One region of the Paenibacillus dendritiformis genome, then DNA from elsewhere that is predicted to be linked to it. Evidence: a T-box and tRNA genes for the amino acid it is inferred to sense, from the RefSeq annotation. Region 1 holds a T-box; the other holds one or more tRNA genes.
What was found. The T-box of region 1 lies ahead of leuS (leucine--tRNA ligase). A T-box ahead of a tRNA ligase gene usually reads a tRNA of that ligase, here a tRNA-Leu.
Positions count from the first base shown of each region.

Region 2: it encodes a tRNA-Leu, which carries the amino acid that the T-box ahead of leuS (leucine--tRNA ligase) is inferred to sense. The anticodon was not compared.

Region 1 covers NZ_AP025344.1:1,870,261-1,876,097, forward strand. Annotated here, with positions in the region: gene rsfS (ribosome silencing factor) at 1-56, shown strand, start outside; gene L6439_RS08220 (CvfB family protein) at 53-1,009, shown strand; gene L6439_RS08225 (class I SAM-dependent DNA methyltransferase) at 1,097-1,858, shown strand; T-box leader at 1,971-2,199, shown strand; gene leuS (leucine--tRNA ligase) at 2,485-4,926, shown strand; gene comER (late competence protein ComER) at 4,907-5,752, opposite strand.
Region 2 covers NZ_AP025344.1:4,306,349-4,312,185, forward strand. Annotated here, with positions in the region: gene L6439_RS19100 (sigma-54-dependent transcriptional regulator) at 1-1,284, opposite strand, end outside; tRNA gene L6439_RS19105 (tRNA-Leu) at 1,562-1,648, opposite strand; gene L6439_RS19110 (hypothetical protein) at 1,948-2,205, opposite strand; gene L6439_RS19115 (hypothetical protein) at 2,320-2,646, opposite strand; gene L6439_RS19120 (DNA uptake lipoprotein) at 2,883-3,530, shown strand; gene L6439_RS19125 (DedA family protein) at 3,571-4,185, opposite strand; gene L6439_RS19130 (YkvI family membrane protein) at 4,331-5,443, shown strand; gene L6439_RS19135 (AAA family ATPase) at 5,636-5,837, opposite strand, start outside.

The DNA.
Region 1 (5,837 bases):
AATACTATAACATCGAGAAGTTGTGGTCCGACGCGAAAGTTGTGGAGATGGCATGACGCTGACCGCGGGCACGATAACACGGCTGCAGGTGGCGCGGGAGGTGTCGCCTTACGGCTACTTTCTGACAGACGGGGAACAGGACGTCATTCTTCATTATTCCGAATTGACAGATCCGGTGAAGCCGGGGGACGAGGTCGACGTCTTTTTATTCTATGATACGGAGGATCGGCTCGCATCGACCATGAAGCGCCCGTATCTCACCCTGGATGAGGTCGCGCCGCTCCAGGTGGCGGACATTCATCCCCGCTATGGCTGCTTCCTGGAAATGGGCATCGGGCGCCAACTGCTGCTTCCGAAGAGCGAACTGCCGGAATACGAGCCGCTCCATCCCCTAGTCGGGGACACCGTCTACGTGAAGATGGTCCATGACCGGGTAGGCCGGCTCGTGGCGCGGGCGGCATTGGAACAGGATCTTGTTCCGCTGGCTTTTGACGCGCCGGCCGCTTGGCGCAACACATGGCACGAGGCCATCGTCTACCGGCCGCTGAAGATAGGGACCTTCCTCGTGCTCGACGGCGGTCCGATCGGCTTCGGGGTCATCGGATTCCTGCACGAATCGATTCGGCCGCGGCCGCTCCGGCTCGGGGAGAAGGTGCGCGTGCGCGTCACCCATATCCGCGACGATGGCCGCGTGAACGTGACGATGGCCGAACGCAAGGAGATTGGCATGGACAGGGATGCGGATCGGCTGTTCTCGTTCTTGCGGGAGCGTCCGAACGGAGCGATGCCGTATTCGGACGAGACTCCGGCCGATATTGTGAAGCAGCGGTTCGGGATGAGCAAGTCGGCGTTCAAGCGCGCGGTCGGGCGCTTGATGAGGGCCGGCCTCGTCAAGCAGCAGGGAAGCTGGACGGAGCTGACGGAGAAAGGCGCGGCCCTTGGCCCGGATCAGCTCCAGCAGATCCTGCAGACCGAGAAGCCGGATCCGCCGCAGCTGAAGAAGCGCTGACACGCGGCACGTGAAGAAGCGCCGGCAACGGCGCAGGGGAAGAAGGCTAACAATGCCGCAGTGCGAGGGAAGGACGGAGAGGCTTGAATGGAATCTTACGGCCGCTTTGCCGCGGTCTATGACCGCTTGATGGAGGATATGCCCTATGACGCCTGGGTGCAATTCGCGGAGGAGGCGTGGCGGCGCTACTTGCCGTCGAAGCCGAAGCGGATTGTCGACCTCGGCTGCGGAACGGGCAACATTGCGCTTCCGCTCGCCGCCAGAGGATACGCGCTGACCGGCATCGATCGGTCAGAGACGATGCTGGCCGTCGCCGAGCAGAAGTCCGCCTCCGCGCCCGCGACATCCGGCAGCATCCGCTGGCTGTGCCAGGATATGCGGGCATGGAATGGTGGCGAGCCGGCAAACGCTGTCGTCTCGTTCTGCGATTGCCTGAATTACATCACCGAAGAGGAGGATGTGAAGCGGGTGTTCGCGGCCACGCATGGTCAGCTGCGCGACGGAGGCGTCTTCTTGTTCGATGTGCATCATATTCGCCAATTCGAGTCGTATGCGGAGTCGCAGCCTTTCGCGTATGACGAGGACGATCTCGCATATATCTGGTTCTGCGATTATGACGAGGCGAGACGGGAGATCGAGCATCAGCTGACTTTTTTCATTCGGCAAGATGAGGGCTCCCTGTTCGAACGGGTCGACGAAACCCATGTTCAGCGCGCCTATGAGACGGAAGCGATGGCGGCCTGGCTGCGCGAGGCCGGATTTGCCCGCGTGGACATGTATGCCGATTTCGCATGGGAGGCGCCGAACGGCCAGTCCGCGCGCATTTTCTATGTTGCAGTCAAGGAATAGCCGCCCATAACACGGCTGCTAGGCGACAATCGTTGACAATATCCTTAATTTTCATTATGATAGAGATGCTTGCGTAAGCTGGTCAAGGCTATGCATACAATTGAACAAGTGCAATCAGACTGTGATGAGGATCAGTAGCTCGATACGCGCATCGAACAGAGAGCCGGCGGGTGGTGGAAGCCGGTGATGGGCAGGAGCGAACTCGCCTCGGAGTCTCGCAGCCGAACGGCAGGGAGGCTGTGACGTTTCACCGGCGTTAACGGTGCAGAGGGAGTGGAAGGCAAAGCATGCCTTTCGCTAACTAGGGTGGTACCACGGGAATTGAACCTCTCGTCCCTAGCGTTTTCGCTAAGGGCGGGAGGTTTTTTTGGCTGTATCGGAATAGATAAGCGGCAGGCACGCGCATGATGTTTCGGTGGCAGCAGCATGAACCAGACCCGATGTCCGGCCCTATCCGGCAGATACGGAGCGGAAGCGGGAGGTGACCGCACGAATCGGGCGGAGTGGCCCGGTTCGGCCCGGAGGGGCGGGATGCCCGTCTCCTGCGGTTCAAGCATGATATTCGCATAAGGTGCGGGGCGGGCTGCGCGCGCAGCCTTCGCCAGGCACGGCAAGGAGGATTACGGATGAGTCAGGAAGTCAACCAGCCGCATGGCTATCAACCGCAAATTTTGGAAAAGAAATGGCAGCAGTACTGGGAAGAGCGCAAGACGTTCGCTACAGAGGAGAACTCCGGCAAGCCGAAGTTCTACGCGCTTGACATGTTCCCGTATCCTTCGGGCGCGGGATTGCATGTCGGCCACCCGGAAGGATATACGGCGACCGATATCATTTCCCGCTTCAAGCGCATGAGAGGGTACAATGTGCTTCATCCGATGGGCTGGGATGCGTTCGGCCTGCCGGCTGAGCAGCACGCGCTCGACACGGGCGAACATCCGCGCGACATTACGGTGAAGAACATCAACAATTTCCGCCGCCAGATTAAGTCGCTCGGCTTCTCTTATGACTGGGACCGGGAGATCAGCACCACCGATCCCGACTATTACAAATGGACCCAGTGGATATTCATCCAGCTCTACAAGCGCGGGCTCGCGTATGAAGCGGAGATTCCGGTGAACTGGTGCCCGGCGCTCGGCACGGTGCTGGCGAACGAGGAAGTGATCGACGGCAAGTCGGAACGCGGCGGCCACCCGGTGATCCGGAAGCCGATGCGGCAGTGGGTGCTGAAGATTACGGAATATGCGGAGCGGCTGCTCGCGGATCTGGATGAGCTGGATTGGCCGGAGAGCTTGAAAGATATGCAGCGCAATTGGATTGGACGCTCCGAAGGGGCGGAGGTCCGCTTCGCGATCGATGGACATGACGACCACATCACCGTGTTCACGACCCGCCCGGACACGCTGTTCGGCGCGACATACTGCGTCTTGGCGCCGGAGCACGAGCTGGTCGGCCGGATCACGGCTTCCGGGCAGCAAGCGGCGGTTCAAGCTTACCGGGAGCAGGCTGCGCGCAAGAGCGACCTGGAGCGCACCGATCTCGCGAAGGATAAGACAGGGGTATTCACCGGCGCGTACGCGATCAACCCGGTCAACGGGGCGAAGCTCCCGATCTGGATTGCCGATTACGTTCTCGCCGGCTACGGAACCGGGGCCATTATGGCCGTTCCGGGCCACGACCAGCGGGACTGGGAATTCGCGAAGCAATTCGATCTGCCGATCGTGGAAGTCGTCTCCGGCGGAGATGTGACGAAGGAAGCGTTCGGCGGCGACGGGCCGCATGTGAACTCGGACTTCCTGAACGGCCTCGGGAACGCTCAGGCGATTGCCCGCATGAATGAGTGGCTGACGGCGGAAGGCGTCGGCCAGCCGAAGGTGACGTACCGCCTGCGCGACTGGCTGTTCAGCCGCCAGCGGTACTGGGGGGAACCGATTCCGATTATTCATCTGGAGGACGGCACCATGAAGCCGATTCCGGAATCGGAGCTGCCGCTGATGCTGCCGGAGGTCGATCACATTCAGCCGTCGGGCACCGGCGAATCGCCGCTTGCGAACGTCGCCGAGTGGGTGAATACGGTCGATCCGGAGACCGGGATGCGCGCGCGCCGCGAGACGAACACGATGCCGCAGTGGGCCGGAAGCTGCTGGTATTATCTGCGCTTCATCGATCCGAAGAACGAGAAGGAGCTGTGCTCCAAAGAGAAGCAGGCAGAGTGGCTGCCGGTCGATCTGTATATCGGCGGAGTGGAGCATGCGGTCCTCCACTTGCTGTATGCGCGCTTCTGGCATAAGGTGCTCTACGATATCGGCGTCGTTGAGACGAAGGAGCCGTTCCAGAAGCTGGTCAACCAGGGGATGATCCTCGGCACGAACGGCGAGAAAATGTCCAAATCCCGCGGCAATGTCATCAATCCGGATGATATCGTGAACGAATTCGGCGCGGATACGCTGCGAATGTACGAAATGTTCATGGGGCCGCTCGAGATTACGAAGCCATGGAACGAGAAGGGCGTCGAAGGCATGTTCCGATTCCTGAACCGGATCTGGCGCCTGTTCATCGCGGAGGACGGCCAACTGAACAGCAAGATTACGGACGGGCCGGGAGAAGACAGCTTCATTCGGACCTGGCACAAGACCGTGAAGAAAGTGACCGAGGATATTGAGGCGATGCGGTTCAATACGGCCATCAGCCAGTTGATGATCTTCATTAATGACGCGTACAAGGCAGAGACGCTGCCGCGCCAGGCGATGGAGAACTTCGTGCAGCTGCTGTCGCCGCTCGCTCCTCATATCGCGGAGGAATTGTGGCAGCGCCTGGGGCATAACGCCACCATCACGTATGTGCCGTGGCCATCGTATGACGAAGCATTGACCGTTGACGCCGAAGTGGAGATCGTCATTCAAGTGAACGGCAAGATAGCGGATCGGATTCGAATCGCCGCCGATGCGGACGAAGCCGCCATGCAGGAAAAAGCGATGTCTCTGCCGAACGTTCAGGACGCCATTGCTGGCAAGACCGTCCGTAAAGTCATCGCTGTCAAAGGCCGGCTGGTCAATATCGTGGTCGGTTAGCTTCCTGTCCGGAGAATTGGGAGTGAACCTTTTCCAGGTCCTCTTCATATTTCGCGTGGGTGACCTGAATGAGCTGGGGGAACATATCCGCCAGCTCTTCCTTCATCAGCCGGAGCGCCTCGGCGGTGATGCCGCCGGGGACAGCTACGCGCTGCTGCAGCTGTTCCGGAGTGAAGCCCCCTTCCGTCAGGAGCTTGCCGGTGCCCAGCAGCATCTCGCAGGCAAGACGCGACGCTTCGTCACGGCCGATGCCGGTGGCTTCCGTCGCGGCATCGATCCACCGCTGCAGGAAGTAAGCGATGAACGCCGGACCGCAGCTTGACAAGTCGGAAGAGATGCGGGTGTACTTCTCATCGATGCGCAGCGGTTGGCTGATGGATGACATCAGCCGCTCCAGGAGCTTCCGATCCTCCGTCTGAATCCGGCTCCCGTACATACAGAGCGATGCGCCGCTTCGGACGTAGCTCGTAATGCTCGGGATGATTTTCGCCACCTTGCACGGCAGCTGCTGCTCCAGGTGCTCCAGCAGCACCGGGCTCGTAATCGACACCAGGATGAGATCCGGGTGCGCAGCATGCCGTATTTCCTTCAGGACCGCCTTGAATTCCAGCGGCTTGACGCACAGAAAGACAATGTCGCTGTGCCGGACCGTCTCGGCATTGCTCGGCGAGACTTGAAGCCCGGGGTGTTGCGACGCAAGGCACTGGACTTTGTCCATCGTACGGTTGCTCGCTATGACCTGCTCCGGTGTCACAGCGCCGGATTGAATGAACGCATCGATTAGCGTTGTCCCCATACTTCCCGTACCGATAAATCCGACCTTCACGGATGTTCCCTCCTCTGTTTGCACATTTGCATACCCTGACGCAGAACGCCCAATATATACGAATGGCTATACTATGTTTATTACC
Region 2 (5,837 bases), 2.4 Mb from region 1:
ACTCACTCTGACGTTCCCTTCATCGAACAGCAACCCCTGATATACGCGGTCCTCCCGCTCCAGCGCGACGACAATGGCCGGACGGGTGTCCGCCTGTTCGCGGATCAACGTCTGCAGCCGCAGCGCGTCCTCCCGCTCTAACTGCTCCAGACCATTAATATACACGGTCAGGATATCGGAATCGAGCACGGCGAGCTCCGTCAGCGCTTGCCGTGCCGTCAGGCAGGCGTACAGCCCCCGTCCTCCATGCTTCTTGACATGGATGTACCGCGACAATAGTTGCTTGCCGCTGCCCGCTTCGCCGATCAAAATGAAACAGCTGCCGTCAAGCCGGCCATCGATCGCCCGGAGACATCGGCTCATCGCTTCGCTCTCGGCGAGAATGACCGGGAGCCGGGACACTTCCTCGACAGGACAAACTTCGCGTGCCCCCTTCTCCGGCAAAGAAGAAAAGGAAAAGAGATAATACGTCTTCCCCAATATTTCTTTGCGCACCCGCCGCTGCTTGAACTTGCCTGTCTCGCTTGCCCGGATCGCAAGCAAATTTTCCGTGTGCGGATCTTGGCGAATATCGGCTACCAACTCATCGATCGGCACCGGGCAAGCCACATGGCTTGTCCACTGCTCGAGCAGGATCTCGCCTTGCTGTCCAAGCACGATCAGGTCGGACGCCGTCTCCGCAAGCAAGGATCGCAAAAAAGCGATGTCCCATTGCTGGCGCCGGTACAACCGGTATATTGATTTCGCCTTATGGAACGCTTCGAAGATAGCCTCGCGCCCGGACTGGATCAGAATCCCTTTCTGCTGATGCTTGGCCGCGGCCTCGACGGTAACGACATCGCCAATAATCAGTTCATATCCCTTCCGCTTGAGCTCCGCCAGAATGGATTCTACCTCCCCGGCCTCCTCAACCGTACAGACTTCAACCCCGATATCGAGCACATCCGCAATCGCCTTGGCTCCCAACGTAATGTTCGCAAAGCCGACAATCGCTTTTTTTCCCGGGAAATCGTTCGTCAAGGTCAGCACCCGCAGCATGTCGTAACCCGAGACGTGCACATCAATCACCGGGATCCCGACCTCAGGCTCGATCAACTTGGCCGTGCCTCCCCGGCTAATAATGATATCGAAGCCCTGTCGCTCCGCTTCCCGGGCTATCGGAACCGCTTCCTGAAGGTTGCCTACTTCGATGCGGATATCCAGCTCCCGGTCTTCGCTCCGGCACTCCTCGATAAGCGGCGTCATTGCCGGGTAAGGAGCTATAACCAATGTTTTAATCGTCATCCGAACTCACCTGCTCTATTTGTATGCCCATAACTCGTTTTGCCCCTGCGCAAAACAACGGCATCAAGCATCATTCCTTCCTGCTCCATGTTCTATCCATCATTCGGATTTGCAGAGGCATTTATACTTCATCTCAGACCAGTATAATACAATTTTTATCGCATGAAGCATCGAAAAATCGTGATTATGCGAAACAATAACGGGGCAATATGCAAAAAGGCCCATAAATTACCCGGAAGCAATTTATGAGCCGTCAAAGTCAATATTAGAGTGAATATGGTGCGGTCAAGAGGACTCGAACCTCCACGGGTGTTACCCCACTAGAACCTGAATCTAGCGCGTCTGCCAATTCCGCCATGACCGCATACTTAGTATCTTACATTTCGTAATTTAATTTTGTTAGCGACAAGAAATATAATATCATGCATCCGGAAATGCGTCAACACTTTTCGAAAAAAAATTTAAATTCACTTGTAACCGTGTCAAATGGGCCCGTTGCCGCTGCCGAGCGCGAGGTCTGTCCATTATAATGTTCGCAAACGAAACGACGGCCAAGACAACGTGACCATGGAGATCGTGGCGTTGCCGGTTCCAGGGACGAGCCTCGATACAGAAGAAGGACTGGCCCGGCAATTCGGCAGTCCTTCCCTATCGATATCTGGCTCAGGCTTCGCCTTCGGATGCACCGGCTAGCGGGCCCGGCTTCCACTCCCCAAGCTCCGTCCGCGGCTCGCTGAAGGGCTGAATCAAGTAGCTCCTGCTGAGCTTCACGATGCGCCGGTTGCGTTTTCGAATCATCACCTCGTCATGGCTCCAGGCGACGACGATGCCGATAACATCATTTGCTTCGAGCATGTCCCGCACGACGCGCACCTTCGTGCCCTCCTGGCGGAAGCGATCAAGCATCTTCTCGTCCATCATGGCCGCATCTCCTTTCTCGTAAGAGGGTCATCCCTCGCATCTGGCCTATGCTTCGAATAGGAACAAGGCCTGCCGGCTGACGCTGACAGGCCTTGCACCCTTCGTCACGTGAGGTTATCCGCCGACATGCTCTCTGGAATCGTTCGTCTCGAACCAATAATCCAGCACTTTCGCCGACATGACGCGCTGTTGTATATATTCGACTTGCTGCGGGGTGAATTGCTCTTGCCAAGCCACCTGCAGCTGTTCGCACAGTTTGACGATAGTCAGTAATTCAGACCAGGCCACGTAACGTTTGTACCAGAAAAATTGAGGGTGTTCAATCATATAGGGGTACAAATCATCGAACTCCGTATGCTTACAATCGAGAGCCCGTTCAAAATGAACCTTCGCTTCCGAGACCTTCTCCTGCAAAAAACGAGCTGTTGGTTGATCAATCATCTTCGTCGCCCCCTCTCACCAACTTATCTTTATTATATGCCAAACAGGTGAATGGAGAAAAGCAGGCAATTTCATACAACGACTGCAACTTATTGGAGCGAGCTCCGTCTATATTAGTGAGAGCGTCTGCAAACCCGCTCTCCTTAGTTACAAGTAACCTGTAACGGTACCGATCCAAACCGATCCTATACCTATAGTCATACCCGCCGCGAGGCGGCGAAGGAGGAACCCCACCAATGACCCGTGCCCCGATAACCCGAATGCTGCTTATCGTTGCAGCTGCTGCCGCTCTTGGCGCTCTTCTGTCCGGCTGTACGACCCAGGCCGGCAGCGCGCCGCCGGCCAGCCCGCAAGCTCCGTTTACGGCCAAGCCGGCCCCGGCGGACGAGACTCCGGCCTCAGGCAAGGAAAAGACGCGAGAACGGACCGAGATTGCTTCGAACAAGGATAATTCCCGTTCCGGCACGGGCGATGAAGCCGACTTCAATCGGAAGCAGCCGCAGCTGAAGGGAATCGGCCTGAGCGATACCGAGGAGAAGGTGCGGGAACTCTGGGGAACGCCTGTGTCCCAATTCGTGATGGACGACGAGGAGCCGATTCATGTGCTGGAATATGACGGATTTTCGTTCGGCTGTCATGATGACGCTAAGGTCGTCTTTGTCGAGGTGTCGGGCGACGGCTCGTCTACCGGCATCACGGGCCTGCGTATCGGAGGCAAAAGCGATGCTGCCGTGAAAGCGCTCGGCAAGCCCGATCAAGATACCGGCTACGCCTGGAGCTACCAAGCGGCCAATGCCCTGCTTCGGCTTGATCTCGATCCGAAATCAGGCAAGATTCAGTCCGTCAAGCTGTTCCCGATGGAGGAGAACCCGGCGAAGGCTTGATTTGCCCGCCTGATCATAGAACGCCTTGAGCCGTTAAGGATCAAGGCGTTTGTTTTGGCCGGACGCGGCGCCGGATAAGGACATACACGAGCGATCCGATCAGCAAGAGCATCGCTGCCAAGCACGCCACATAGATCGTTCCTCTCGTATGAATCCATTGAACGGCCGCTTCCCAATGAACTCCGACGAAATGCCCTATCGTCAGAAAAGTCGCTACCCAGATCAGCGCTCCCGTTCCGGCTGCAAATAAATAAAGAGACCAATTCATGCGTGCCATTCCGGCCAGATAACAGGTCAAATGGCGCAGGCCGGGCACAAAATACCCAAAGACGATAGCCCATGGACCGAACCGCTGGAACCAGCGCTCGGTTCGTTCCACCCGGGCAGGCGTCAGCTTCACCCGCTTGCCGTACCGATCCAGCAGCGGCTTGCCGACCCTCCGCCCCACGATATAGCTGACCGTCATGCCGGTCATGCTCCCGGCCAGGCATACGGCGAACGCGGGCACGTACCCGAACGGCCCTTCCACCGTCAAGCTGCCGACGAAGACCATGATCGTCTCATCCGGGATCGGCAGTCCGACAATGCCAAGCGCCAGCAGAAAAAATAAAGCTATGTACCCGAAATGGGTCAATGCCCATGTAATCTCCAGCAACCAAGGCTCCTCCTCTCAAGTCCCTTACTATCTTACCACATTGAGGGAGTCATGTCCGGCCCAAGCTTGTCATACGTATAGTAATGCGAACAAGCTAACTCTTTCCTTCGCAACAAGCTTTGTCGGACAAGGAGGCGCCTAACCGTTGAGACAGTCGCTGCGGATATTTCAGATTGCTTTCACTTACGTCGGAACCGTCGTCGGAGCCGGATTTGCGACGGGACAAGAGATTTTGCAGTTTTTCACCAAATACGGATGGATCGCTTCCTTCACGATCGGAGTGTCCAGCCTCATCTTTCTCTTCCTCGGAACGAAGCTGATGCTGATTGCCCAGCAGATCCAGGCCCGTTCCTATGAAGATGTGAACCATTATTTATTCGGTTCGCGAATCGGCGGCTGGGTCAGCATTTTCGCCATGATCGTCATTGTGAGCGTGAACGGGGTCATGCTTGCGGGCGCAGGGTCGGTCTTCGTTCAGCAGTTGAATTTCCATTACCAGACCGGACTCCTGCTGACAATCGTATCCGCCTATTTCATCATCAACCGGGGAATGAGCGCGATATTGAGCCTTAACTCGCTCGTCGTCCCTACCATGCTCGTCTTTACCGTCATGATCGTAACCCAGACGCTGCATATGCCGAACGCGGGACGGGTTTTCACCATCACGACCGACACATCGTGGTATGCCGCATGGACAGCTCCCTTGCTGTACAGCGCGTTCAATCTCGCGATGGCCCAGGCGGTGCTCGTCCCGCTGGGCGCCTCGATGCCGAACAAGCGTATCATACGCATCGGAGGCGCGATCGGGGGCGTCCTCATCGGCATCCTGCTGCTGGCAGGCCATCTGGCGCTCTCCGTCCATATGCCAGGCATACAGCAGTTCGACATTCCGATGGGGGAGATCGCGCATTCGCTCGGCATCACCATCCAGCTTATTTATGTTCTGCTCATCTTTTCGGAAATTTTCACGACCTTTATCGCCGATTTGTACGGCATTACGCTCCAGCTTCACCAACGGACCGGAGTGCCGAAGAAGCTGATCACGGCGGTCATCATGATGATTTGCTTTACCATCAGCCAATTCGGCTTCCGCAATCTGATTTCGTTCCTGTACCCGCTATTCGGCATGTTCAGCCTCATCTGGCTCTACTTGCTGCTGCGGGCGGCCTCCCCGCCGAAGCCCTGGCCGGAACCTCCCTCCGCTCCATCTCCTGCGGCAGGGACGCTCAAGCTGAAGCCGCTGCCGCGCAAAAAATGACGCGTACGCCAAATGCCGATGCGGCTTGCCTGGACAGGCTGCGCCTTCCCTGGCAGGGCGCAGCCGCTCGCTCGCGGCGGATCCGACTGTTAGGGAGAGAATCCGGCTTGGGCTTCATGGAACCCGGCCGGAATCGCGGCTGATCCCCCCTGAAGCACCGCCATGCCGGCCTCGCTTGTCTCTTCCGCCCGCTTATCCAATCGGCCCCAGCTCCACCATGCGCACATCCGCGACCTCATTCCGGAACGCCATCGCCACATGCGGATGGCAGGTCGTCATCACGATCTGATGATCCGACGACAGCCGATGCAGCGCTTGTACGGCCTGTCCCAGCCTCCGCCGATCATAATTGACGAGAATGTCATCCAGGATCAGCGGAAGGGCCGCCTTATGG